DNA from 4 places in the Cytobacillus dafuensis genome. Region 2 is predicted to be linked to each of the others. Evidence: riboswitches for the same ligand, from Rfam matches in the RefSeq annotation. Region 2 holds a riboswitch; each other region holds the start of a gene.

Region 1 (6,323 bases), 290 kb from region 2:
CTTCTACAGTCAAATTTTTAAACTGGCGAAAGGATTGAAGCATCTCACCGAATAAATATCCATCTAGTTTCATAATATCCCTCTTTTCAACTCTCTCTACAATGATATTATCACAAATAATTTATTTAGGTGAAATTGCATGAGTTTTCAAAAAACTACGATTTTAACGATATTTATTATTAATAAATTCGCATTATTTTTCGAATATCCTCTATAAAATCAAAAATTTTCTTAATTGAATCAGCCACACTTATTCATCATGCACATTGAGCAGTAGGTGTCCAATGTACGCAGGGCTTTACTCTACAGTTACTTCATCTACTATTATTATTTGATTGGAAGAATAATATATGAGGAGGTTTAATTGTACAAGCAATCCTACATTATTATGTAAAAGTAGAACAAGCTCCTCAGGCCTTTGGTGAATAATTCTTTGTATGAGTCTTATAATATAATCTGTTACAGATAACCTTCTTTGTTCAAAGAATTAGGTTCAACTCCTAATTCTATATGGCTAAGGAGGTTTTATTTTTGTGTAAAAAAATTTGTCGTCGGAAATGATCTTTTCATCAGTCCATTGAAATTGAAGTGAAAAAGAGATAATGTAAGTAAAGTAATTATCAAAATTATAAAAAAACAAAATGAGACTTATAAATAGATGGACGGCGGTGGAGAACCAAATGCAAAAGGACAAAATATTAACTATCTTAGAAAAAGAGTTAGTAGTGGCACTTGGCTGTACGGAGCCAGTAGCGATTGCGCTAGCAGCTGCGACAGCGAAGAGCTATGTGAGCGGAGTCATACAAGAAATTCAAGTAAAGGCAAGCGGGAATATTATTAAAAACGCAAAATCAGTCGGCATTCCTGGGATGACTGGTAAAGGCTTAGATTTCTCTGCTGCACTTGGAGCAGTTGCAGGCAACTCGGAGAAAAAACTAGAAGTGCTGCATGGTCTTACAAAGGAAGATGAGCTTTTAGCCTTTAAGTTGATTGAAGAGGGAAAGGTTAAAGCAAGTCAAGCGGATTCACCGAAAAGGCTTTATATTGAGGTGATCGTTCAGACGGACCAACAGAATGCGAAGGTTGTGATCTCTGATAATCATAGTAATATCACATTAATTGAAGTGGATGGCAAAGCTATTTTCCTCGGTGGATGCGAGAATATTGGCATTCAAACGGCTGAGGAAGATTTGGAGCAACTCACCATTGATGAAATTTATGAATGGGTTCTGCAGACAGATGTAAAGAATTTCGGCCTTGTTAAAAGAAGCATTGAGTTAAATCGTGTAATCGGAATGGAAGGACTTTCAGGCGATTACGGCTTAAATGTTGGAAAAACCATACAGGACAATGTGAAAAAGGGGATCTTATCAGATGATTTAGCAACGGCTGCTATGTCATTAGCTGCTGCTGGTTCAGATGCAAGAATGGCAGGCTCAACGCTGCCGGTTATGGCCAATACAGGAAGCGGCAATCAAGGAATAGCGGTCACCCTTCCTGTCGTCGCTGCGGCAGAGAAGCTCCAGGTGTCTGAAGAAAAAATGCTTCGTGCCGTCGCACTAAGCCACCTTGTCACGATTCATATTAAATCTAAATTTGGCCGTCTGTCAGCTTTATGTGGCGTCACGGCAGCGGGAATGGGGGCAAGTGCGGCTATTGTCTATTTGCTGGATGGTTCCCTTCAACAAGTAAAGGCAGCAGTTCAAAATACAATTGGCAATGTGTCCGGAATGATCTGTGATGGTGCGAAGGCTGGCTGTGCCATGAAGGTTTCAACCTGTTCAAACGTAGCAGTCCAATCGGCTTTACTGGCATTGAACCATAAAGAAATACAATCCACAGACGGATTTATTCACGATGACGTAGAAAAAAGCATCGAAGCCTTCTGCCAGCTAGGAAATGAAGGAACAAGGCAAACCGATGAATTGATCTTGAAATTAATGATGGAAAAATAGTTTCTTAAGAGAATATAGAGCAATGGAAAAGGCCATCACGATGAGTGTTGGCCTTTTATGCTATGTCGCACCTTGTTATTTTTGTTCGACATGGGCCGTCGCATAAATCGGTTTATAATTCAAATTAGGGGATAGCTCTCTTTGTAATGAAGCCAAGGAGAGGGGAAAATCCCACCTCCGTGTCCACATTGAGCCCGAAAGAAGCCAAGGAAAGAAGGAAATTCTGCCCCCGTGTCCACATTGAGCCCGAAAGAAGCCAAGGAAAGAAGAAAATCCCACCTCCGTGTCCACATTGAGCCCGAAAGAAGCCAAGGAAGAAGGAAATTCTGCCCCTGTGTCCACATTGACCTCGAAAGAAGCCAAGGAAAGGAGGAAATCCTGCCCCCGTGTCCACATTCGCTCATAATGAAGCCAAGAATAAGGAGAACCCACATAAATCCGTCTCTATAGCCCTGTAAAAAGAGAAAAAATCAAAATCAAGTTTTCAAAAAAAACCTAACTAACAACCAAGCCCTTATACACCACATCCCCAAGAATTTGATAGACATGAACATTCGGCAAATGAATCGCGTACACTGTTTCTTCAGGTGCTTTAACTAATAAAACATTTGGATGAATTCTTTCGATTACTTGAATAGGTGTGGGTAAGATGGAGGCATTCACATCCCCGCCGATTGCCCAAAAGGACACAGTGGATGCCTCATCTCCATCTGGCTTCTGTTCGGTAAATATAGGAGATACGCTTTTTCGATTAATATGAACTAAGTCCTCTAGAATGGCACTTGCGGTCGGAAACATTCCTGCACCCGGTCCTTGTAAGCTGATATTTCCAACAATATCGCCATCAATGGACACGGCATTTTGAACTCCTTCTACATGGTAAAATGGATGCTGTTCATTCACAAGCACTGGCTTAACGGCGCATTGAACACCATCAGCAGTTCGTTCTATCGAAGCTACATGCTTAAATCGGAATCCTAATGATGAAAAGATTTCAATCTGTTCAGGCGTAATTCCCCGAATACCTTCTCTAATCGACTCACCCCAGTTCGGCGATTCCCCAAATGCAAGCTCACTTAAGATCACGGCTTTGTAAAAGGCGTCATATCCCTCGACGTCATTGGTCGGATCAGCTTCTGCATAGCCTTTTTCCTGAGCGAGCTTTAAGGCTGACGAAAATGGTACGTTTTCTTCCCTCATCTTTGTCAAAATAAAATTAGAAGTTCCGTTAAGAATGCCTTGTACTTTTTTGATATTGTTGACATTAAGTAATTGTTTTAGCGTTTGGATGACAGGAATCCCACCGGCGACAGTTGCCTCAAAGCTGAGTGTAACGCCATGCTCGTTAGCTAACCGTTTTAATTGACTTCCATAATGGGCAAACATTTCTTTATTCGCCGTGATCACATGACAGCCCCGCTTAATGGCCCTCTGTAAATAGGAAAAGCACGGCTCTTTTCCAACAATCGCATCAATGACGATATCAAGCTTTTCCAATGAAAAAATCTTATCAAAATCATCTGTTAAAATAACATCATCATCTGGCGAGTGGTGCTTTTCTAAATTTTTTACGAGAATCGCAGAAATCTTCACTTCTTTTCCAAAAATAGCTTGAAGCTTTTTCTGATGGGATTGAACGGTCTGATACACACCCTTCCCAACAGTACCGTATCCTAATAAGGCAATATGAATAGCTGACATAACTCATTCCTCCTGTTTTTGTTTGAAAAATAAAAATGGAAAAACAAAAAACCCCCTCTGCATAGAAAGACAGAAGGGGAGGATGAATAACATTACAGTATCCGTTCCACCTTCTCATCTTCGGAATTGTGATCATTCCTCTGAAATTGGCACCGTGGCATATGGATGCTGGTTGCCGAGGCTTCACAGGGTCAGTCCCTCCACCTCTCTTGATAAGAAGATTTGCAATTATGAAATTATTTATTATCATATCTTTTTCATAGGGTCTCGTCAATACAAAAGTTGAAATGGATAACTAATCATCATCCCTCTTCATTTTGTCAAAATTATAATGGCCCTTTTCTTTTTTAATGACGACTGGCTCTTTTTTTGCTTCCAGAATCATGGTCATGGTGAGTCTGCCTCTATTGTGGGTGATTTTTCTGTATTGATGGGCAACCTGAAGTTTATTGTTAAAAGTGGTTAATGTTAAGTTGACTCGAATGATAACGCCATTACTTAATTCTACATCTGTCTTACTGCCATAGGGGAAGGTTTGTACAATATGATCGGGGTTAAACCAAATGTTGTCGTGCTTATCAGGAGAATTAATTGGGAACATACAAATGCCTAATGCTTGGTTCAGAACAATCGGGCACATACTGTTTTTTCGAAGAATTGATTTCGCGCCAATCGTAGCACCCTTGTAATCGAAGCCATTGAATTTTAATGTTTCATCAAGCAATTTGATTGGCGAACACTCGACTAGAAATGTCTTTCTCCCTTCCAATATCCTCGAACAAAGCTTCCCGTACTGATTGTACTCACCCTTAATCAATGATGTCTCCTGATTGACAAGATAATGCTTTAATAAATACATTTCCCTACACCTCATTTTTAAAATTTAATATGAAGTAGGACAAAAGATGTAGTTAATTTGATCTAAATCCATCATACCAGAAATATTTAAAGAAATATATTACAATTATGTGAACAATTGGAAAATTTAAATTTTGATTTAAATTGCACGTTTTTTTGCGAATTTCCCTTTTTTTTGATCTGTACAGAGAGATTTGAGGCAAATTTTGCGAAAATCGACCATGAAAAGGCGAATATTCACGTATTCGACTGTTAGCCTGGATTCCTCCGTCTCGGTTATGTTTAAGGCACCCGGGAATACAATAGCAAGCGCGCTCTACGAAAGGATTTTTTTAAAATGGAGGGCTTTGAGCAATTAGTAAAACAATACGGACCAATGATTCATAAAATCATGAACAGGCTGCATATTTACAAGAACAAGGATGAATTTTTCCAAATTGGGAGGATTGCTCTATGGGAGGCTAATGAACGATTCGATCCAGAAAAAGGAGAGTTTACTAGCTTTGCCTACGCCTATATTAAGGGCAGATTTTTGTCCGAGATGACGAGGCAAAATAAACACGATGAAAGAAGTGTATACGCTAAGGAGGAGTATTGGGAGGGAATCGAGGACAACTCTCTTGAACAGCCCTTCGAAGTGAAATTTCTTCTATCCTATTGCGAGGGGTTAACGGATAATCAGAAGAAATGGGTTTTGTACACTTGTATTTATCAATTAACAGTAAAGGAAATCGCCCTTAAGGAAGGTGTATCCGTATCGGCCGTCAAAGCATGGAGGAAGGGTGCAAAGGAGAAGCTGAAGGGAAGCTTAGAGATAAGGGATTAAGAAGCAGCCAGACAGATTCTTTCTAAACAAAAAAAGGCCACCTCATAATTGAGATGACAAATAGAGATTTGAAAGGCTATTGTACTTAAAAAAGTAAAATAGCTTGGGTTGAAACTAGAACTGCTTAATTCTATTAAAGCATAATGTTAATTTCCCTGTTTTCGCCGAAAATCGGGAAATTTTGAGGGAAACCCTATCTTTTCTCCTGTTTTCGCCAAAACTGATAGAGCAATATTACTTTAGTAATATTTTGGGGAAAAATTTCACTTTAATTTACGACTATTTACTTTTTTAGGTATATTTTTAATGGTAGAATAGGTATCCATTTTGGAATTGGCTGATAAACGATTGATTTTGGCCTACCAATCTATCAATCTTTCTATAACTGAAAAAGAAAAAGGAGGAAACCGATGAAACGAATTATAATAGAAACAGCCCCGGCAAATGTAAAGGTTAAGCTGGACAACCGCCCTATTAATCTACCATCTGAAATTCGACAACAACATCATTATTATTGGGAACAACAAATAGGAAAGAACCCCTCTCTACGAAACGGAGAAGTTTTTACAATAACGAAAGTAAACAAAGCACCTGACGAGCTTGAAGTAACTGTCGCAAAGACTGACTACAAACACTATCTATACACCCTCCACCATGAAGATTGCGCTTCTCCTTGTAAAGTCATCTATACATGTGCATCTGTCATCACAAGCGATCACCATATAGCCATTGGACGAATGAATAAATCAACCTCCACACCTGGACGCCTGCAATTCACAGGAGGTGGGCTAGATGAATCAGATCTAGTAGGATCCATTTTTGATTTAGAAAAAAATATCTGTAAAGAGATAAAGGAAGAGATGGGGTTGAATATTCATTCCTCATCCACACGCTCTTTCCTTCCTAAGTTCATTAAGCATAAAGGAACACATGGTTTTTGGGCAGTTATGTATGAGCTATCCGTCCATTGCACCGTTGAAGCA
Region 2 (6,323 bases):
CTCTGCAGGTGTCCCTAAAACGACGACACGCCCTCCTGTTTCAGCAAGTGTTTCGGAAAGGGCTATCCCTGCGGCAACGCTTGTCGTTCCAATAATGTTATGACCACATGCATGACCTAACCCTGGCAGTGCATCGTATTCAGCAAGAAACGCTACAGTTGGGCCTGGTATCCCACTGTCCTTCACTGCATAAAAGGATGTTTCATGCCCTGCAACAGCTGTCGTCACTTCAAAACCTTCCTTTATTAGAAGTGAAATGTGTAGTTTACTCGCAAAGTATTCCTGGTTACCAATTTCGGGATTTGCATGAATAGACTGGCTTGTTTCAATATAGTTTTCACTGTTTGACTCAATGGATTCTGTAATTAAGTCAATACCAGATAATGTTGTACTCATTTATAACTCCTCCTTATAAGCCTTTATATACTTCAAGCAGTTCTTTTTTTGAAATATCGACGATCGATGATCCGCCGTTCGTATCAGCTTCAACAGCTTTTTTCACATCTTCATCATGGTATAGCTCAACAATACGGAGCAAAGTTTCATTGTTAACATCTTCAGCACGAGCAGCAAAGACATTTACATATGGCAAAGCGTTTTTATCATTACCGTCTTCAAGGAAAATGGGGTCATTGACTGGATCGAATCCAGCTTGACCAGCTACACCGTTATTAATGACTGATGCAGCCACGTCAGGAAGCACGCGCGGTGTTTGCTGTGCAACGATCGGGAAAATATCCAGTTTCTTCGGATTTTCAACAATTTTTGAAGGATCACCAAACAATCCAAAATCGTCAGCTAACTTGATAAGCCCTGCGGATTCAAGCAGCTTTAATGCACGTGCTTGGTTGGATGGATCGTCTGGAATGGCGATACGTGCTCCGTCTTCAATATCGTTAATGTCCTTCAGTTTTTCTGAATAGATTCCCATCGGTGCGATAAGTGTAGCCCCTATTGGTACTAAGTCCACTTTGTTTTCTTTCGTAAATTGGCTAAGGAACGCAATATGCTGGAAGGAGTTGAGGTCAATATCCCCATCCGCTAATGCTTGGTTTGGAAGAGTGTAATCAGAAAACTCAACAAGTTCAATTTCAATGCCTTCAGCTTTTGCTTTTTTCTTTAGTATCGGCCATACTTCACCGTCCGTGCCCGTAACACCGATTTTCACTTTAACCGTATCAGAACCTTTTCCTGATGTATCCTTGCTGCAAGCAGCTAGTGCCCATACTGCTGTTAGTGCTAATAAAAAGATGATGATTTTTTTCATGAGGTGATCTCCTTTTTAATATAAAATTTGTTTACTTGCGAAATCTTTATTAACGCCGCATGATTTTTCTTGATAATGTATTTCCAAACCATTGAGCGAACTGAACAAGAATGATTAGTATGACTACCGTAACGAGCATCACGCTGCCGTCAAACCGCTGATATCCATATGTCATGGCCACGTGACCGAGTCCACCTCCGCCAACAGTACCAGCCATCGCTGAAAAGTCGATCAAACTGATGGTGACGAACGTCAAACCAAGGATAAGCGGGCCAAGAGCTTCTGGAATCAGCACCGTAAAGATGATTTGAAAGGGACTGGCTCCCATCGCTTTAGCTGCCTCAACGACACCCGGGTCGATGCTCATTAAATTATTTTCTACAATCCTTGCAATTCCGAACGAGGCGGCAATCGTCATAGGGAAAATCGCTGCCCAAGTTCCAATTGTCGTACCGATAATCGCACGGGTTAATGGGCTAATGGCGACAAGGAAAATAATGAATGGGATTGGCCTTATAATGTTGATAAGAATGTTTAATGTTTGGAATAACAACTGGTTTTCTAAGATGTTTCCTTTTCTTGTGACATAAAGTAGTAAACCAATGCTAATCCCTAAGATAGAGCCAAAGATGAGTGTTGCGATGACCATAAGGATTGTCTCACCTGTCGATTCCACTATCCTTGGCCAAAATGTATTCCAATCAACTCTCATGAATTTCAACCTCCTCAATCTCTACCGTGCTTTTCAGTTCAGCAATCACGAATTCGATTGCTTGTGCATCCCCTTCAAATGAAACTAACAGATTTCCGAAGAATTTCTCCTGAAGTTCGCGAACTGAACCGTACACAATGTTAAAATGAATGCCAAACTTCTGCGTGATATGTGAGAGGATAGGATCACTTGCCACTTCTCCTTTAAAAATAACCCGATAAAGCTTTTGTCCTCCTTTTGCACGCCATTCCTTTAACAACGTATCAGACGGACGATCCTGCTGGACAGATTGGATGAACCGCTGTGTCGTCGGATGCTGTGGATTGCTAAATGTATCAAAGACAGAGCCCATTTCGATGACTGCCCCTTCCTCCATGACTGCTACCCGGTCGCAGATTGATTGGATGACGTGCATCTCATGCGTAATTAGCAGAATCGTGATACCAAGTTCTTTATTTACTTTTTTTAAGAGACGAAGAATTTCTCCTGTTGTGTCCGGATCTAAGGCGGACGTTGCTTCATCACAAATTAGAATATCGGGCGATGTTGCAAGGGCACGGGCAATTCCGACACGCTGTTTTTGACCTCCGGAAAGCTGCTCTGGGTAATCATTTGCTTTATCGCTTAGGCCGACAAACCGTAAAAGTTCCTCTACCCGTTCACTGATTTCCTTTTTCGGAGTACCTGCAAGCTTTAAAGGATAAGCCACATTACCTGCCACTGTACGGGATGTAAACAAGTTGAAATTTTGAAAGATCATACCGATTCGACGGCGCAGCTTCCTCAGATCTTTTTGGGAAAGGGTAGCGATATCCACCCCCTGTACCTGAACTGATCCGGCAGTTGGCTGTTCAAGCATATTGACAAGACGAAGTAATGTACTTTTTCCCGCGCCACTAAAACCAATAATTCCGAAAATTTCTCCTTGAGCAATAGATAGTGATACCTCCTTTACCGCCTGCACCTCCCGATTGCCGAGCCGGAACGTCTTAGCGGCTTGTTTAAACTCAATCATGTATTGTCCTCCTCGTGCTAAATTGATTCTATGCAGACAATAAGTCGCAGCCATCTACCTTCCTTTTTTTTGAACGAAAAAAAGCCCTCTTCTTTTCTCATCCGTAAGAAAAAAAGAGGGCTCCATTATGAAACCATCTCCGTTCTCATCTTCCAAATGCCTAAGGCATTTGCAGGAATTGGCACAGTGTTCATTTGTCATGAACCTGCTGCCGAGATGTCATAGGGCCTGTCCCTCGATCTCTCTGGATAAGAAAGTGATGTATTGCTATTCGATTGTTGCAAGAATTAGTTATTACTATATTTGAGTATTTATAGAAAGTCAACAACTTTTTTTAAATTTAGAACAGTCAAATTTAGCATGTATTCTTTTTTGTCAATAACCTATACTATCCAACAAGATGCTAATTTACGAAGGAGTTGTTGACTTGTGAACGCTACTAAAAATTGCGATTTTTCACCAATGAAACAGCTATTGTCAGAAAAAATACAGCAAATCACTAATGAACTCCAACAAAGCTTGGAGATACTAGGAAACGAAAACAAGTGTCTCTTAGGGAAACTAGAGGAAATAAAGGAAAAATTCATTAAAATGGAATCAGTCGCTGCTTCCTTTTACTTAAACTGTTATTTATCAGCTTTTACAGATAAATATGCAGATTTATCCATTTGTGTACAGCGGCTGTCCGATCGACGTCATGGTGCATTGATTGTGGTGGAACGCAGTGACCCCCTTGACCCTTTCATCCAAAAAGGAACGGCTATAGGAGCCACTATAACCCCTGCATTATTAGAGGCTATTTTTTACCCTGGGAACCCGCTCCATGATGGTGCTGTACTGATTCGTAATAATCATATCGTTTCAGCAGCAAATGTTCTTCCTCTCACACATGCAGTTATAGGAGAAAAGAAACTTGGCACGCGTCATCGCGCAGCACTAGGTTTGACGGAGCAAAGCGATGCTCTTGTCCTCGTTGTTTCAGAAGAGACTGGCAGAGTTTCCTTTACTTTAAACGGAAAACTTTATCCAGTTACTACAGCAGGATCTTTACCATAACCAACTTTTTTACATACAAATAAAGAATCATCCTTCAACTACATATCTGCATGGCAAAATCAGAATGAATAAAGAAAAAAACATAAAAATTATCGAATTGTTCCTTTCTCACAAACCTTTACCGGTAGCCATGCATGTTGAAATAATGTAAAGAAAAAAGGCAAAAAGGAGCTTCCAAATAGCTTAAAAGCGTTTGGAAAGCTCCTTTTTATTTTATTTAAATGAGATGGTATTTGTTTTGTGCATTTCACTCATAAAGGTTGAACCCAGCAAAAGAATCGCACCAATAATTTGCAGGTCCGTCATTTTTTCACCAATAATCATAATTGAGATCACCAGTGAAGCAAGTGGGTCAATATAGCTTAAAATAACTATACTTTGTCCTTTTAGTTTACGCATTCCTAAAAAGAAAAGATAAAATCCAATACCTGCATGGAAAAGGCCAATGTTATGAGTAAAGCAAGTGATGTCATATCGATTTGCAGCACGTTTTCCTCTCACTTCTAATTCCCACTTTCTACATGTAAATAGTCGTACATACATGTACAGTAGAATCTATTGAGGATTAGCAAGCTTTTATTGAATGCCTAAACAGTAGATTCTACTGCGCAGACATTTTTGGGGGAGAAATTGATCGCAACATAAATATCCCTCCTCGTGTGCTGTCATTATAGCATTGTGAACGAACTTCCATTACATAAGTAAATTTCTTTTCCCACAATTTCAGGTTATCTTTTTTATAAAATGGTATCATCAACCCTTATTATAAATGACCTTGTTCTCGTTACTTTCAAAGCCATCTTAGAGGATGAGGTTAGTCGTTTTTTAGTATTAAGTATGCAAAACTTTTACTATATCATCTTCCATTTTTCTAGGTTCAGTTGTTGGTGAATATCGTTCAACCACGAGTCCATTTCGGTCAACGAGAAATTTTGTGAAATTCCATTTTATATTTTTGTACAAAATACCACTCTTTTGTTCTTTTAAATAGGTATACAAAGGATGTGCGTTTTCTCCATTTACATCAATTTTAGCAAAAATCGGAAAGGTAACCCCATAATTGCTTTGGCAAAACTGTAAAGTTTCCTCAATATGATCGAATTCCTGTTTTTTAAATTGATCGCAAGGAAAACCTAAGATCTCAAGACCGTGAACTGAATATTTTTCGTAAAGTTTCTGCAGTCCATCAAACTGGGGAGTAAACCCGCACTTGCTGGCTGTATTCACAATGAGCAGAGTTTTTCCCTCATAATCCCTCAATGATTTTTCATTACCATCCGTCATTTTTACATTAAAATCGTATACCGTTCTCAAATAAATCCTCCTTACAAATAATATTCTTTAAGTTGCTTCAAAAAAGATTGATCAAAATAGATTCATTCCTAATGCAAATATAACAAATAAATTTTTAAAAAATGACTGATAAAACTTCATCCAATTAAGCTAGCTGCAATTTTCTAAACAAAAAAGGATTCGTTCCAAAAAATCCTTGAAACGAATCCTTTTTCCTCATCAGAAGTTACTTCTTACGAACCTAAGATCCTAACACAAAAAACATATATCTACTCATGCCTTCCGCCAAAAATATTGCTGCTAATGCGATATATGCAAAAGATAAAGATACTTTCTTATTTTTTGAGATGGATAAATATCCTAGAAGTCCCACTCCGATCACTTCAATAATCCAGCGAAGAGCTACCGTTCCTTGATAGCCTTCTAAAGTGGCAATAGCATTTGTTCCAGCTATCATGTTTACCTCTGGAACAACGGTTGGAAATAATGCAAGTCCAACTAGTTGGACAGCTATTCCTAAAATTGAAATAGAGAAGGAATACTTAACAAAGTGCTGTGCTAATGTTTGATTTTCCTTTTTGCGCAATATTGGTACGATCAAACTGGCAGCTAATACTGGTCCTAACACGATAGCTGTTCCAATAAAAGAAGTGTAGGTGTTAATAGAATTCCAACCGCTCACTAGCGAATTTGCATAAATGGCTCCCATGAAAAATATATCAACGATACCGATAATGGAAGCAATAAGTAATAGCCAAAGATTGACCTTTTTCTGAACAAAACCTAAAACCGTCGTTACACTAATCGCCCCTATAAAGAGTCCTGTCGCTAAAATCTCACGACTCATCCAAGAAGAACCTAAATGACGAATTGCATTCAATGCATTTTCAGGTGCTCCTAAGTGAGCAAAGGAAGCACCTAATCCAACGAGAGATAGCCCAGCAAAAACAACGAGGGGCATCTTCATCACAAGAAATGTC
Region 3 (6,323 bases), 250 kb from region 2:
GATTGACGATTGCTTTTGTTCAAGTTTCTGGAATACCTTGGCTAGCAGAAAATTCAAAACCGGAGCAAAGAGTCCATTTATTTAGTATCCATTTTGCAGTCATGACTGGGGCAAATGTTATAGGTAACCTGAGCGGAGGTATTTTCACGGATATTTTTTCGATGTTCACAACAACACTAAATAGTATTCGATTTACTCTTCTCATTGGGGGGATTATCTTTCTTATCGGGTTAATACCAGTTATACGATTTAAGGATCCGCCTAAAAAAGCGAAGAAGAACCAAGACATAAATAAAAAATCACCAATAAAGATTTTTAGTAATAATAAAAATATCAAAGTCATTCTTCTATTCGCATTTGCCCAGCTTATGATAGGGATTGGAGCTGGATTAGTCATTCCTTATCTTAATTTATATTTTGCAGATCGTTTTTCTGCAACTAATTCTATGATAGGATTTATCATATCCATGGGGCAAGCTGCAACAGCAGTCGCTATGATTATTGGTCCAATGGTTGTGCGTAAAGTCGGTGAGGTTAAAGCGGTAGTCATTCTTCAATTAACGTCACTTCCTTTTCTTCTCCTAACCGCTTATACAGAAAATTTATGGCTTGCAGCACTTGGGTTTTTATTCCGACAAGCACTCATGAATGCTGGTAATCCAATTCAAATAACACTTATGATGTCTAAAGTTGATGATTCTATGAAAGGGCTGGCCAACTCGGTTAATCAAATGGTTTTTAATTTAGGCTGGGCAGTTATGGGACCTGTATCAACTGGAATTGTAGTTAAATACGGAGCTTATTGGGGATATGCACTTGTGTTTTCTATTACTGCTGCACTATACTTAGTCGGCTCTAGTTATTTTTATATTGTTTTTAGGAACTATAATAAGACAAAAAAGGCTGCAACAGCAGCAAAAACATTTTGAATTTTATGGGAATATGACATATTTCTTGGGAAATGAAGGACAATGCTGAAAATCGTCGAGGCATTGTCTTTTTTTGCTCTGGGGTTGTCGAATGAAAAATGGAGGAGTGATTTCCTTCGATGTAGAAGTATAGAATATGAATATTGATTACTTCTAATAAAGTAAGCTTGTAACAAACTGAGGTGTAAAAATGGTTGAATTAGCAACGGCATTTATAGAAGAGGTAAAATCAAATGGACATATAAATCAATTGCTAAGGGGCAATGCTTTTTCAATCTGTATTAAGTCTGAGATTGAAGAGATACCCTTACTCTTTCGTGATGGTGAAATTACCGTACACTTTCCCGATCCTGATCAAATCTATGATGCAATCATTACAGGACCAAAAGAAAGGATTTATTCGATATTAACAGGACAAGAGAAATTAAGAGATGCGATCACTGGAAGTGGAATCACTGTTAAAGCTACATTTCGAAAAGTACTATTTTTAGAATCACTCTTTTTCTTATGTAAGGTTCGTTAGAAAATATGGTTTTAAAAAAGGTATACCTCCATAAGAAAGGCTTCGACAGTATATTCATCGCACGACTAAAAGTGAGAGCATATGCTATTTATGAGGTTGAATGAGGCGCTTGTGCTTTTTTATCAGAAATTTCAAAATTAATATTGACTGCTTATTGTTCGTATGTTAGTATCTCTTTAATAACTTAAGTGAGTAAGTAAAACTGAATATTCTTATCAAGAGAGGTGGAGGGACTGGCCCTACGAAGCCCGGCAACCGGTACATTACACGGTGCTAATTCCAGCAGAGCATTCATGCTCTGGAAGATAAGAAGAGATGATACCAACCCTCTTCTTGTGAAGAGGGTTTTTTCAACTCTTCTTTTAAGTAGTAAAAGCAGCATAAGCAAAAAAATGATTCAATGCACGAAAAGAAAAGGAGAGATAAATATGACAGAGAAGCAAAAAAACTATCGATTAGAAACACTTGGCGTACATGGCGGTCTGCAGCCAGACCCTGTAACTGGTGCAAGAGCTGTTCCGATTTACCAGAATAATGCTTACCAATTTAAAAACACAGAGCATGCAGCCAATCTATTTGGATTGAAGGAGCCTGGTTATATCTATACTCGTATTCACAATCCAACCGTGACTGTATTTGAGGAAAGGGTTGCATTATTAGAGGGTGGAGTTGGTGCATTAGCGGTAGCCAGTGGTATGGCTGCTATTACATTAGCCATTCTAAATATTGCTCAAGCTGGGGATGAAGTTGTTGCAGCATCAAATCTTTATGGTGGGACGTATAATCTTTTTGCTGTTACACTACCTAAGTACGGCATCCAAGTAAAATTTGTTGACCCAGAAAATCCTGAAAACTTTCGAAAAGCGATTAATGAGAAAACAAAAGCTGTTTTTGCAGAAACAATTGGAAATCCAAGTCTTAAAGTATTAGATATTGAAAAAGTAGCAGAAATAGCACATGAGAATGGTGTACCATTGATTGTTGATAATACTTTTGCAACGCCATATTTATGCAGACCAATTGAACATGGCGCAGATATAGTGATTCATTCTGCTACGAAATGGCTGTTGGGAAATGGAACAGCATTAGGAGGAATCATTGTAGACGGGGGGAAATTTAATTGGAATTCGCCTAAGTTCCCTGGGTTTACAGAGCCTGATCCAAGCTATCATAATCTAGTCTACAGTGAAGCGCTTGGTCCTGTTGCTTATATTATAAAAGCGAGAGTTCAGCTTCTTAGAGATTTAGGGCCTGCATTAAGTCCACAAAATGCATTCCAATTCACACTTGGTCTCGAAACCCTGCATGTAAGAATGAAAGAGCATATTGCCAATACAAAGAAAGTGGTTGAATATTTAGAAGCGCATCCAGCCGTTAATTGGGTCCTATATCCAGGAAGTGATAATCATCCAGATAAAGCATTAGCAGATAAATATTTACCAAAGGGAGCAGGATCTGTTGTCGTATTTGGTATTGCAGGTGGAAGAGAAGCGGGAGCAAAGTTCATTAATAATCTTGAACTTTGGGCGCATGTGGCTAATGTAGGGGATGCTAAAAGCTTAGTAATTCACCCTGCCAGCACGACACATCAGCAATTAGATTCTGAAGGGTTAAAAGCAGCTGGCGTTTCAGAAGACTTAGTTCGACTATCAATTGGAATCGAAAACGCCGATGATCTAATAGAAGATTTAGAACAGGCAATTGAGGCCGCAACTGGTACAGTATCGTTCATAACAACTACATCGTTATAGATAGATAATTTGTGATAAAAGGAATGTAAATTCCAAAAAATTACCGTTGACCCCTCTTCATATCCGTGATACGATATCATTCATAAATGAGAAATGCTTAATTAATGTACAGTGTTAATTGAATATAGATGCTATGCTCTTATCAAGAGAGGTGGAGGGATGTGCCCGATGAAACCCGGCAACCGTCATTTAATGAAATGGTGCCAATTCACACAAAGCTATTTATAGCTTTGGGAGATGAGAGAAAGGATATGATTACCCATGCCTTTCTGCTCATGTCAGAAGGGCATTTTCTTTTTTAAAGAATAAGTACTTATATTCTAAAGGTAAAATACAAAAGTAAAGTTTAATTTCTCATTACCATGAAAAATGGGTTATGAAGAGGGTGAAGCATAAATGATTTCAATCAAAAATGTACAGAAAATTTTTCCTTCTAAGCAGGGCCAAGTAAAGGCAGTCGATGAAGTTAATTTAGACATTAATGAAGGTGAAATATTTGGAATTATCGGCTATAGCGGGGCTGGAAAAAGTACATTAATTCGGATGTTGAATGGACTTGAAATCCCATCAAGTGGGAACGTCGTTGTTGCTAATAATGAAGTATCACTTATAAAGGGAAAAAGCTTAAGAAAAGCTCGCCAGGAAATAAGCATGATCTTCCAGCATTTTAATTTACTTTGGTCACGGACAGTACGTGAGAATATCGCCTTTCCCCTTGAAATTGCTGGTGTGCCGAAAGGGGAAAGATTAAAACGTGTCGATGAATTAATAAAGCTTGTTGGCCTCGAAGGAAGAGAGGATGCCTATCCGTCGCAGCTAAGCGGAGGTCAAAAACAAAGAGTCGGGATTGCAAGAGCATTGGCAAACAATCCAAAAGTATTATTATGTGATGAAGCCACATCGGCATTAGACCCTGAAACGACGAATGCCATCCTTGAATTATTAGTCGATATCAATAAACGATTAGGGTTAACGATTGTCCTTATTACTCATGAGATGCATGTAATCCGCAAGATATGTCATAGAGTTGCGGTAATGGAAAACGGGAAGATTGTTGAAATGGGTCCAGTAATGGAAGTGTTTAAAAACCCTAAAGCACAAATTACTAAGCGCTTCGTCCATCAAGTGACAGAATCTGAGGAAACGAAGGAAACAATACAACAAATTCTTGAATCTTATCCACATGGTCAAATCGTCCAATTGAGCTTTGTCGGCGAAGCAGTTGAACAGCCGCTTATGACCAATCTTATTCGGGATTTCAATATTACAGTAAATATTCTTCATGGGAATATTTCTCATACACAAACTGGTTCATTTGGAACATTGTTTATCCATTTAGATGGTGATGATTCTGAGATTACAAGGGCGATTGATTTCATCCATTCCAAGCAAGTAGGCGTGGAGGTGATTTCGAATGATTAATAGCTGGTTTCCAAATGTTAATTGGGAAAAGATGTGGGAAGCAACAACTGAAACACTTTATATGACAAGCATTTCGGTTATTGCAACATTTATTCTTGGCATCATTTTAGGATTATTATTGTTTTTAACTTCTAAAGGGAATATTTGGGAGAATAACGTCATTAACAAAGTAATAAGTGCTTTTGTTAACATCTTTAGGTCCATTCCCTTCTTAATCTTAATTGTCCTTTTAATTCCTTTTACGATGTTCTTACTAGGAACAATGATAGGAGAAGATGCGGCTCTGCCTGCATTAATTATCGGGGCGGCGCCATTCTATGCACGGATGGTAGAAATCGGATTGAGGGAAATTGATAAAGGTGTAATTGAAGCGGCAAAATCAATGGGGGCAAAGACAAGTACGATTATCTTTAAAGTACTTTTACCTGAATCGATGCCTGCGCTTATTTCAGGGATTACAGTAACAGCAATTGCTTTAGTCGGTTATACAGCTATGGCTGGTGTGATTGGGGCAGGCGGCCTAGGGAATCTCGCCTATCTCGAAGGGTTTCAAAGAACTAGAAATGATGTAACTCTTATGGCGACGATCATCATTCTTATTATTGTATTTATTATTCAATTTATTGGCGATTTTATTACAAATAAATTAGATAAACGATAAGGAGTGTTAGTGGGATGAAGAAGAAATGGCTATTATTCGTATTAACTTTTACAGTAGCACTAGTTCTTGCAGCATGCGGAACAAAAGAGGAAAATAATGGTGGCAGTGCAAGTGATTCAGGTAAAGAAGATACAACATTAAAAGTTGGTGCTTCCAATGTGCCACATGCTGAAATTCTTGAAGAAGCAAAACCATTATTAAAAGAAAAAGGCATTGATTTAGAAATTATCCCATTTCAAGATTATGTTCTTCCAAACAAAGCGTTAGAATCAAAAGAATTAGATGCAAACTTTTTTCAACATATTCCATATCTGGAACTTCAAATCAAGGAAAATGGATATGATTTCGTTAATGCAGGATCCATTCATATTGAGCCAATGGGTGTGTACTCTAAAAAATATAAAAGCTTAAGCGAATTACCGGATGGGGCACATATTATTATTAGTAACTCTGTAGCTGACCATGGTCGTGTATTAGCAATTCTAGAAGCTGAAGGTCTTATCAAGTTAAAAGAAGGTGTAGATAAATCAGCTGCAACTTTAGAGGATATTGCTGAAAATCCAAAAAATATTAAATTTGATACTGAATATGAGCCATCGTTATTACCGCAAATATATAATAACAATGAGGGCGATGCGGTTGTCATTAACTCAAACTATGCTATTGATGCGGGTCTGAATCCATTAAAAGATTCAATTGCTATTGAAGGAAGTGAGTCACCTTACGTTAATATTGTTGCCGTTCGTAAAGGTGATGAAAATAGTGAAAAGATCAAAGCTTTAATAGAAGTACTACACTCTGAAGATATAAAAAACTTTATTCTTGATAAATATAAAGGTGCAGTTGTTCCTGCATTCTAATTTAATGAAAACTCGCCAATAGGCGAGTTTTTTTAAATTTTAGGCATTGTTTAATAACGCTTACCATACAGGAATTATTGCATCAATTTATTTCTTAAAAAAATTTTTATACTTTCTTTCTTACGAATTCTCACAATATTTAAAGCATAATAAAGATGTAAGCGTTTTAATCAGTTT
Region 4 (6,323 bases), 1.8 Mb from region 2:
AATGGAGTTTTACACCTCGTTAATCAGTGATAAAGAAGATGTAAAATCACTGATTAAGTCATCGGGATTTTCCAATCCGACGGATAGACGGAGAAGTCCATCCGTAATTCCTCTGCTATGTCTTTCCTTTATTGTCATTGATGCATGAGACATTTTTGCAGGGTAGGAGAGGATTGATTCAACTGCTCCTAAGCTTACGGCAAATACAGGAATTTTTATGTTTGAAACAAACTCTTTAGCTGCCTGTTCGTTTTCAAGTTCAAATGAAATGACTGCACCAGGGCCATAAGCCTGTCTCATTTGGATTTGAAATTGCGGATGATCGGCAATTCCAGGGTAATATACTCGTTTAATTACTGGATTTTTTTGTAAAAACGATGTAAGTTTCCTTGCTGATTTCATAGATTGATCCATTCTGACATGTAATGTTTTCAGTCCACGCAGAACGAGCCATGCATCCTGGACTCCTAAAATTGCACCAAAAGAATTTTGTAAAAACCCTAGTTTTTTCGCTAGTTCAGTATTCTTTACAACTGCTAAACCTGCTACGACATCACTATGACCAGATAAAAATTTCGTTGCACTATGCAGTACTAAATCTGCTCCTAAAGTAAGGGGCCTTTGCAGGGCAGGCGTTAAAAAAGTGTTATCAACAAATGTTAATGCCTCATGCTCTTTTGCAATCGAAGAAATTGCTTTAATATCAGTAACCTTTAAAAGGGGATTGGAAGGTGTTTCTACATAAAACACCTTCGTATTTGGACGAACAGCCCTCTTTACAGCCTCTAAATCGGTCATGTCAACAAATGTGTACTCAATTCCATATCGTGAAAGAACCTTCGTGACGAATCGGAATGTCCCGCCGTACACATCTTCCGTAATGATTACATGATCACCTTGTGATAATAGGAGGAAGGCAGTGGAGATGGCTGCCATCCCCGAGGAAAAAGCGAATCCATGTGTTCCTTCCTCTAACTCCGCAATAACAGATTCAAGTGCCTCACGTGTAGGATTTAAACTTCGGCCATAATCGTATTTGCCAAATGTATTGAAATCGCTCTGATGAAAGGTGGAGGCATGTTGTATGGCTACGCTAACCGCACCTGTTAATGGATCAAACTTATGCTGATTATGTAGAAGCTTTGTTTCAAATGAATAGTCATTTGCATCACTCATATCGCCACCCCCTCCATGACTTTGGCAAATGCAATTTCTAAATCATGAATAATATCTTCTGTATTTTCTATTCCTACTGAAAATCGTAATAATCGGTTACATACTCCAGTTTCAATTCTAATATCCTTTGGTATATCAGCATGAGTCTGGGTAGCAGGATAGGTAATAAAGCTCTCAGCTCCTCCAAGACTTTCAGCAAATGAAATAAGGTTAAGGCTTTGCAAAAATTGATTTATCCATTCTTCATTTTTGATCCGAAAAGATATCATTCCTCCACGTCCTGGGTAGAGGACATCCGTAACTGCATCATGACTTGATAAATAGTCTACAATTTTCTGTGCATTTCTTTCATGTCGCTCCATTCGGAGGGCAAGAGTTTTCATCCCTCTCATAAGCAACCAAGAATCGAAGGGACTAAGCACCGCACCTGTCGCATTGTGATAAAGTGTAAGCTGCTCACATAAATCCTTTCCCTTAGCAACAATCAAGCCCGCCAATACGTCATTATGTCCGCCTATGTATTTGGTTGCGCTGTGGATAACAATGTCTGCTCCTAATTTCAAAGGCTGTTGTAAAATAGGTGTATAAAAAGTGTTATCAACAATAAGTAATAAATTATGCTTTTTAGCGAACGAAGCTACTTCTGAAATATTCGTTTGCTCCATTAATGGATTTGTAGGCGTTTCAATGAATATCGCTTTTGTCTGAGAAGAAATTTCCTTAGTAAGAACCTCTTCAGAGAAAGTTCGAATATATTTGCACTGCAGCCCCCATTTTTTGAAGCCTTGTTCAAAGAGTCTATATGTACCACCATAAAGATCTTTTGACACGATAAATTCATCACCGGATTGAAAAAGTGAGAGGAGGGTATGTATAGCAGCCATTCCAGAGCTGCATGCAAAACCTTGATCACCTTCTTCAAGCTCCGCAATTGCTTTTTCCAATAAAGCCCTTGTCGGATTACCAGTACGGATATAATCGAATCCAGTTGACTGACCAATCCCTTCATGGCGATAGGCAGTTGAAAAATATACAGGAGGATTAACAGACCCTGTAGCCGTTTCACTTCGATTGCCGATTTGTGCAAGTATTGTATCAACCTTACGCATCATGAACACTCCTTAATCAAATGAGTATTTTTTGCATTGAATTTCACTTTAATAGGTTAGTAAACTTAGTTTTTTTATAGATAAAAAATAAAAAAAGCCCTCTTATAAGAAGAAGACTTTTCAAAAGAAACAGCGCCATTCTTCTTATCTTTCAAGTTTTAAAAAAACTTGCAGGAATTAGCACCTTTTCAATCATATGTGATTGATGGTTGCTGAGGCGTCACTGGGCCTTACCCTCGACCTCTCTTGATAAGAAATTCGTATTCAATTTTTTTAAACTTTACACTATTACATTCTGAAAAGTCAATCCCTTCTGATAACTATTTTTTCTATACGAATTATAGAGGCAAAAATTGTAAGCGAAGAAGAGATAAAAGTTTATTGTCTAAATATTGTAATTATTTTATCAGAATAAGTTTTTTGTTTTTACATATACGAGGGAAATTTACACTATATGTATGTTTAAAACCTTTGAATTAGTCACTTTATCGTGATAAAATTGCATTGGAAATTATTTATCCCTGAAAAATAATATTATTCTTTTAATTTACATTTTATAGTTTTTTTGGGAGAGGTTAATGAGGAAATAGGTTTTTTCCAATACAGTGATGGAGGTTTTTTTCATGAAAAAGCCATTGAATGGTGAGAGGCCTTTTGATGAAGGTTTTTATGGCCCGAACCTTGGCTATGTCATCGAGTTATATGAAAATTATTTACAAAATCCAGAATCAGTAGATCCAGATATGAGAGCCTATTTTGATACAACTGGTTCACCAATTGATGTAAAAGCGAGCTCTCCAAAAGCAGAAGCTAGCGTCTCATATACATCAGCTAATCAATTAGAAAAAACACTGGCTGTTATCCGTCTGGCAGATAATATTCGATCTTACGGTCACCGAGCTGCAGATATATATCCATTAAAGGATCATAAACCTGAAAAAAATCTTTTTGAGCTTTCTCAGTACGGTTTAACAGAGGAGGATCTTCATTCACTTCCTGCAGGTGTAATCTGTAAGGATGCGCCTATTCCTCTAAAAACTTGCTATGATGCAATTGAATATTTAAAAAGTGTATACATGGATACGATCGCTTATGAATTTCATCATGTATATGATGAAAACGAAAAAGACTGGCTTCGCAGAAAAGTTGAAACAAGCAGTCTAAAACCTAAATTAAAAACGGAAGAAAAAACGAAAGTACTTAAGAGACTTACTGAAGTAGAGGAATTTGAAAAATTCATTCACCGAACATTTGTAGGACAAAAGAGATTTTCCATTGAAGGTCTTGACACGTTAGTTCCTTTGCTTGATGAAATTGTTACTGAATCCGTTACGAATGGGACAAAGACAATCAATATTGGTATGGCTCACCGTGGACGTCTAAATGTCCTAGCCCATGTTCTTGGGAAGCCATATGAAATGATTTTTGCTGAATTTCAGCATGCACCAAATAAGGAGCTAGTTCCTTCAGAGGGTTCAATTGGCATTAGTTATGGATGGACAGGGGATGTAAAATACCATCTAGGTTTAGATAAAAAAATTATAGCTGAAAACACAACCATTGCCCGTCTAACGCTAGCGAATAATCCAAGTCATTTAGAATTTGTTGGCCCAGTTGTAGAAGGATATACACGTGCTGCTCAGGATAAGCGTTCAGAAAAAGGATATCCAGCAGTTGATTATCGTTCTGCACTTTCAATTATCATCCATGGAGATGCTGCATTTCCAGGTCAAGGAGTTGTGGCAGAAACTCTCAATCTTGGGCAGTTAACAGGCTATAATACTGGCGGCTCCATTCATATTATTTCGAACAATACGATTGGATTTACAACTGAATCACGTGACTCACGATCAACCAGGTATTCAAGTGACCTAGCAAAAGGGTATGAAATACCTATATTACATGTGAATGCAGATGATCCGGAAGCTTGTTTGGCAGCCGCAAGATTGGCATGTGAATATAGAGAAAAATTTCAAAAGGACTTCTTAATTGATCTTATCGGATACCGTCGTTTTGGTCATAATGAAATGGATGAGCCAATGACAACGAATCCTTTGATGTATAAAATTATCCATACCCATGCAACAGTCAAGGAACTTTATAGTCAAAAGCTAGTAAGTGAATCAGCAGTTACTAAGGAAGCCGTTGCACAATTGGAAGAAGACGTAATTGTTAAGCTAAAAGCTGCCTATGAAAAGGTTCCTGATAAGAAAATTGATATCGAATCAATGAATACGCCAGAAATAGTAGAAAAAGGTCTTCCAAACTTAAATACTGCTGTCCCTTTTGAAACTTTGAAAGAAATTAATCAAGATCTATTAGCGTTCCCAGAAAAATACATTATTTTCAATAAGCTTGAAAAAATATTGAAGAGAAGACTGGACGCATTAGATGGTGATGGGAAAATCGACTGGGGACATGCTGAAACATTGGCATTTGCCTCTATTCTAAAGGATGGAACACCGATTCGTTTGACAGGTCAGGATTCCGAGAGGGGAACTTTTGCCCATCGAAATATCGTTTTGCATGATAATGAAACTGGAAAATCATTTTCACCGCTTCATTTATTACCATCAGCGAAAGCATCATTTGCGATTCATAATAGCCCACTATCTGAAACTTCTGTTCTCGGATTTGAATACGGCTATAATGTTTTTGCACCTGAAACACTAGTGCTTTGGGAAGCGCAATTTGGAGATTTTGCCAACTCTACTCAAGTCATATTTGATCAGTTTATCGCTGCTGGACGTGCAAAATGGGGACAAAAATCTGGACTTGTTATGCTGCTGCCACATGGCTATGAAGGACAAGGACCAGAACATTCAAGTGCTCGATTAGAGAGATTTTTATCATTAGCTGCTGAAAATAACTGGACCGTCGCCAACTTAACATCATCTGCTCAATATTTTCATATTTTACGCAGACAGGCAGCCATTTTGAATCGTGAAGAGGTGCGACCACTAGTCATTATGTCGCCGAAAAGTTTATTACGTCATCCTCTTGTTTCTTCAAGTGGCCTTCAATTAAGTGAAGGAGAATTCCAGCCTGTACTCGAGCAGTCATTACTTGGTAAGGATGTTGAAAAAGTAACACGTATCGTCTTGGCAAGTGGAAAAATGGCCATTGATTTAGCAGATAGTCTAAAAAGTATTGAAAATAAAGAATGGTTCCATATATTAAGAGTAGAAGAAATTTATCCATTCCCGATGAATACCATTGAAGAAATATTTAACCGTTATCCAAACTTGAAAGAAATCGTATGGGTTCAGGAAGAACCAAAAAATATGGGTGCATGGTTCTTTGTAGAGCCGAGATTAAAAGCAATTACAAAAGATGGCGTTGAAGTAAATTATGTAGGAAGACGTCGCCGTTCTAGTCCTTCAGAGGGGGACCCGGTTATTCATAAGATAGAACAGGCCCGCATTATTGAAGAAGCATTAACTCGTAAACATGAAGGAGGAAAATAAGGTGGCTGAAATTAAAGTACCTGAGCTTGCAGAATCGATTACAGAAGGAACAATTGCACAATGGTTAAAGAAACCAGGTGAATTTGTTAATAAAGGTGATTATGTTGTTGAATTAGAGACAGATAAAGTTAATGTTGAAATTATCTCTGATTTTTCAGGAGTATTAAAAGAAGTTAGATTCCAAGAAGGAGATAATGTCAATGTAGGCGAAACGATCGCTGTAGTTGATGAAAACGGTGAAGCGACTGGAGCTTCTGCTCAAGCTGAACCAGTACAAGAAGAAAAAGCGCAAGCTCCTGATGAAACAGTGAAACAGCCTGAGCAAAACGCAGCACTTCAAGTAGAAAACAACGAAACACAACGCCCAATTGCTTCACCAGCTGCTAGAAAAATGGCTCGAGAAAAAGGTATTGATTTAACACAAATTCCAACCGTTGATCCGCTTGGAAGAGTTCGTGCCCAAGATGTATCTTCCTTTAACCCGCAGCAGAAATCGGTACCAGCACCAGCACCGAAAGCTGCAGTACTGCAAGAATCTGGTAAGCCAGTAGAGCGCATTCGTATGACGCGC

The links. Region 2 has a riboswitch for S-adenosylmethionine ahead of FSZ17_RS20525 (methionine ABC transporter ATP-binding protein). Riboswitches for the same ligand answer to the same signal wherever they lie in the genome.
Region 1: linked by a shared signal. The riboswitch ahead of FSZ17_RS21745 (homoserine dehydrogenase) and the one ahead of FSZ17_RS20525 (methionine ABC transporter ATP-binding protein) in region 2 are both predicted to bind S-adenosylmethionine.
Region 3: linked by a shared signal. The riboswitch ahead of FSZ17_RS19335 (methionine ABC transporter ATP-binding protein) and the one ahead of FSZ17_RS20525 (methionine ABC transporter ATP-binding protein) in region 2 are both predicted to bind S-adenosylmethionine.
Region 4: linked by a shared signal. The riboswitch ahead of FSZ17_RS11820 (methionine biosynthesis PLP-dependent protein) and the one ahead of FSZ17_RS20525 (methionine ABC transporter ATP-binding protein) in region 2 are both predicted to bind S-adenosylmethionine.

What each region holds. Positions count from the first base shown of each region.
Region 1 covers NZ_CP042593.1:4,590,019-4,596,341, reverse strand. Annotated here, with positions in the region: gene FSZ17_RS21755 (helix-turn-helix domain-containing protein) at 1-73, opposite strand, end outside; gene FSZ17_RS21750 (L-cysteine desulfidase family protein) at 681-1,955, shown strand; gene FSZ17_RS21745 (homoserine dehydrogenase) at 2,451-3,656, opposite strand; SAM riboswitch class I at 3,768-3,875, opposite strand; gene FSZ17_RS21740 (competence protein ComK) at 3,952-4,515, opposite strand; gene FSZ17_RS21735 (sigma-70 family RNA polymerase sigma factor) at 4,852-5,340, shown strand; gene FSZ17_RS21730 (hypothetical protein) at 5,751-6,323, shown strand, end outside.
Region 2 covers NZ_CP042593.1:4,295,056-4,301,378, forward strand. Annotated here, with positions in the region: gene FSZ17_RS20510 (M20 family metallopeptidase) at 1-396, opposite strand, end outside; gene FSZ17_RS20515 (MetQ/NlpA family ABC transporter substrate-binding protein) at 410-1,267, opposite strand; gene FSZ17_RS20520 (methionine ABC transporter permease) at 1,317-1,979, opposite strand; gene FSZ17_RS20525 (methionine ABC transporter ATP-binding protein) at 1,969-2,994, opposite strand; SAM riboswitch class I at 3,137-3,249, opposite strand; gene cdaS (sporulation-specific diadenylate cyclase CdaS) at 3,424-4,050, shown strand; gene FSZ17_RS20535 (DMT family transporter) at 4,264-4,551, opposite strand; gene FSZ17_RS20540 (glutathione peroxidase) at 4,882-5,364, opposite strand; gene FSZ17_RS20545 (dimethyl sulfoxide reductase anchor subunit family protein) at 5,585-6,323, opposite strand, start outside.
Region 3 covers NZ_CP042593.1:4,040,884-4,047,206, reverse strand. Annotated here, with positions in the region: gene FSZ17_RS19350 (MFS transporter) at 1-929, shown strand, start outside; gene FSZ17_RS19345 (hypothetical protein) at 1,120-1,452, shown strand; SAM riboswitch class I at 1,662-1,764, shown strand; gene FSZ17_RS19340 (O-acetylhomoserine aminocarboxypropyltransferase/cysteine synthase family protein) at 1,881-3,203, shown strand; SAM riboswitch class I at 3,340-3,447, shown strand; gene FSZ17_RS19335 (methionine ABC transporter ATP-binding protein) at 3,600-4,625, shown strand; gene FSZ17_RS19330 (methionine ABC transporter permease) at 4,618-5,286, shown strand; gene FSZ17_RS19325 (MetQ/NlpA family ABC transporter substrate-binding protein) at 5,301-6,146, shown strand.
Region 4 covers NZ_CP042593.1:2,492,129-2,498,451, reverse strand. Annotated here, with positions in the region: gene metC (cystathionine beta-lyase) at 10-1,176, opposite strand; gene FSZ17_RS11820 (methionine biosynthesis PLP-dependent protein) at 1,173-2,285, opposite strand; SAM riboswitch class I at 2,427-2,541, opposite strand; gene sucA (2-oxoglutarate dehydrogenase E1 component) at 2,909-5,752, shown strand; gene odhB (2-oxoglutarate dehydrogenase complex dihydrolipoyllysine-residue succinyltransferase) at 5,754-6,323, shown strand, end outside.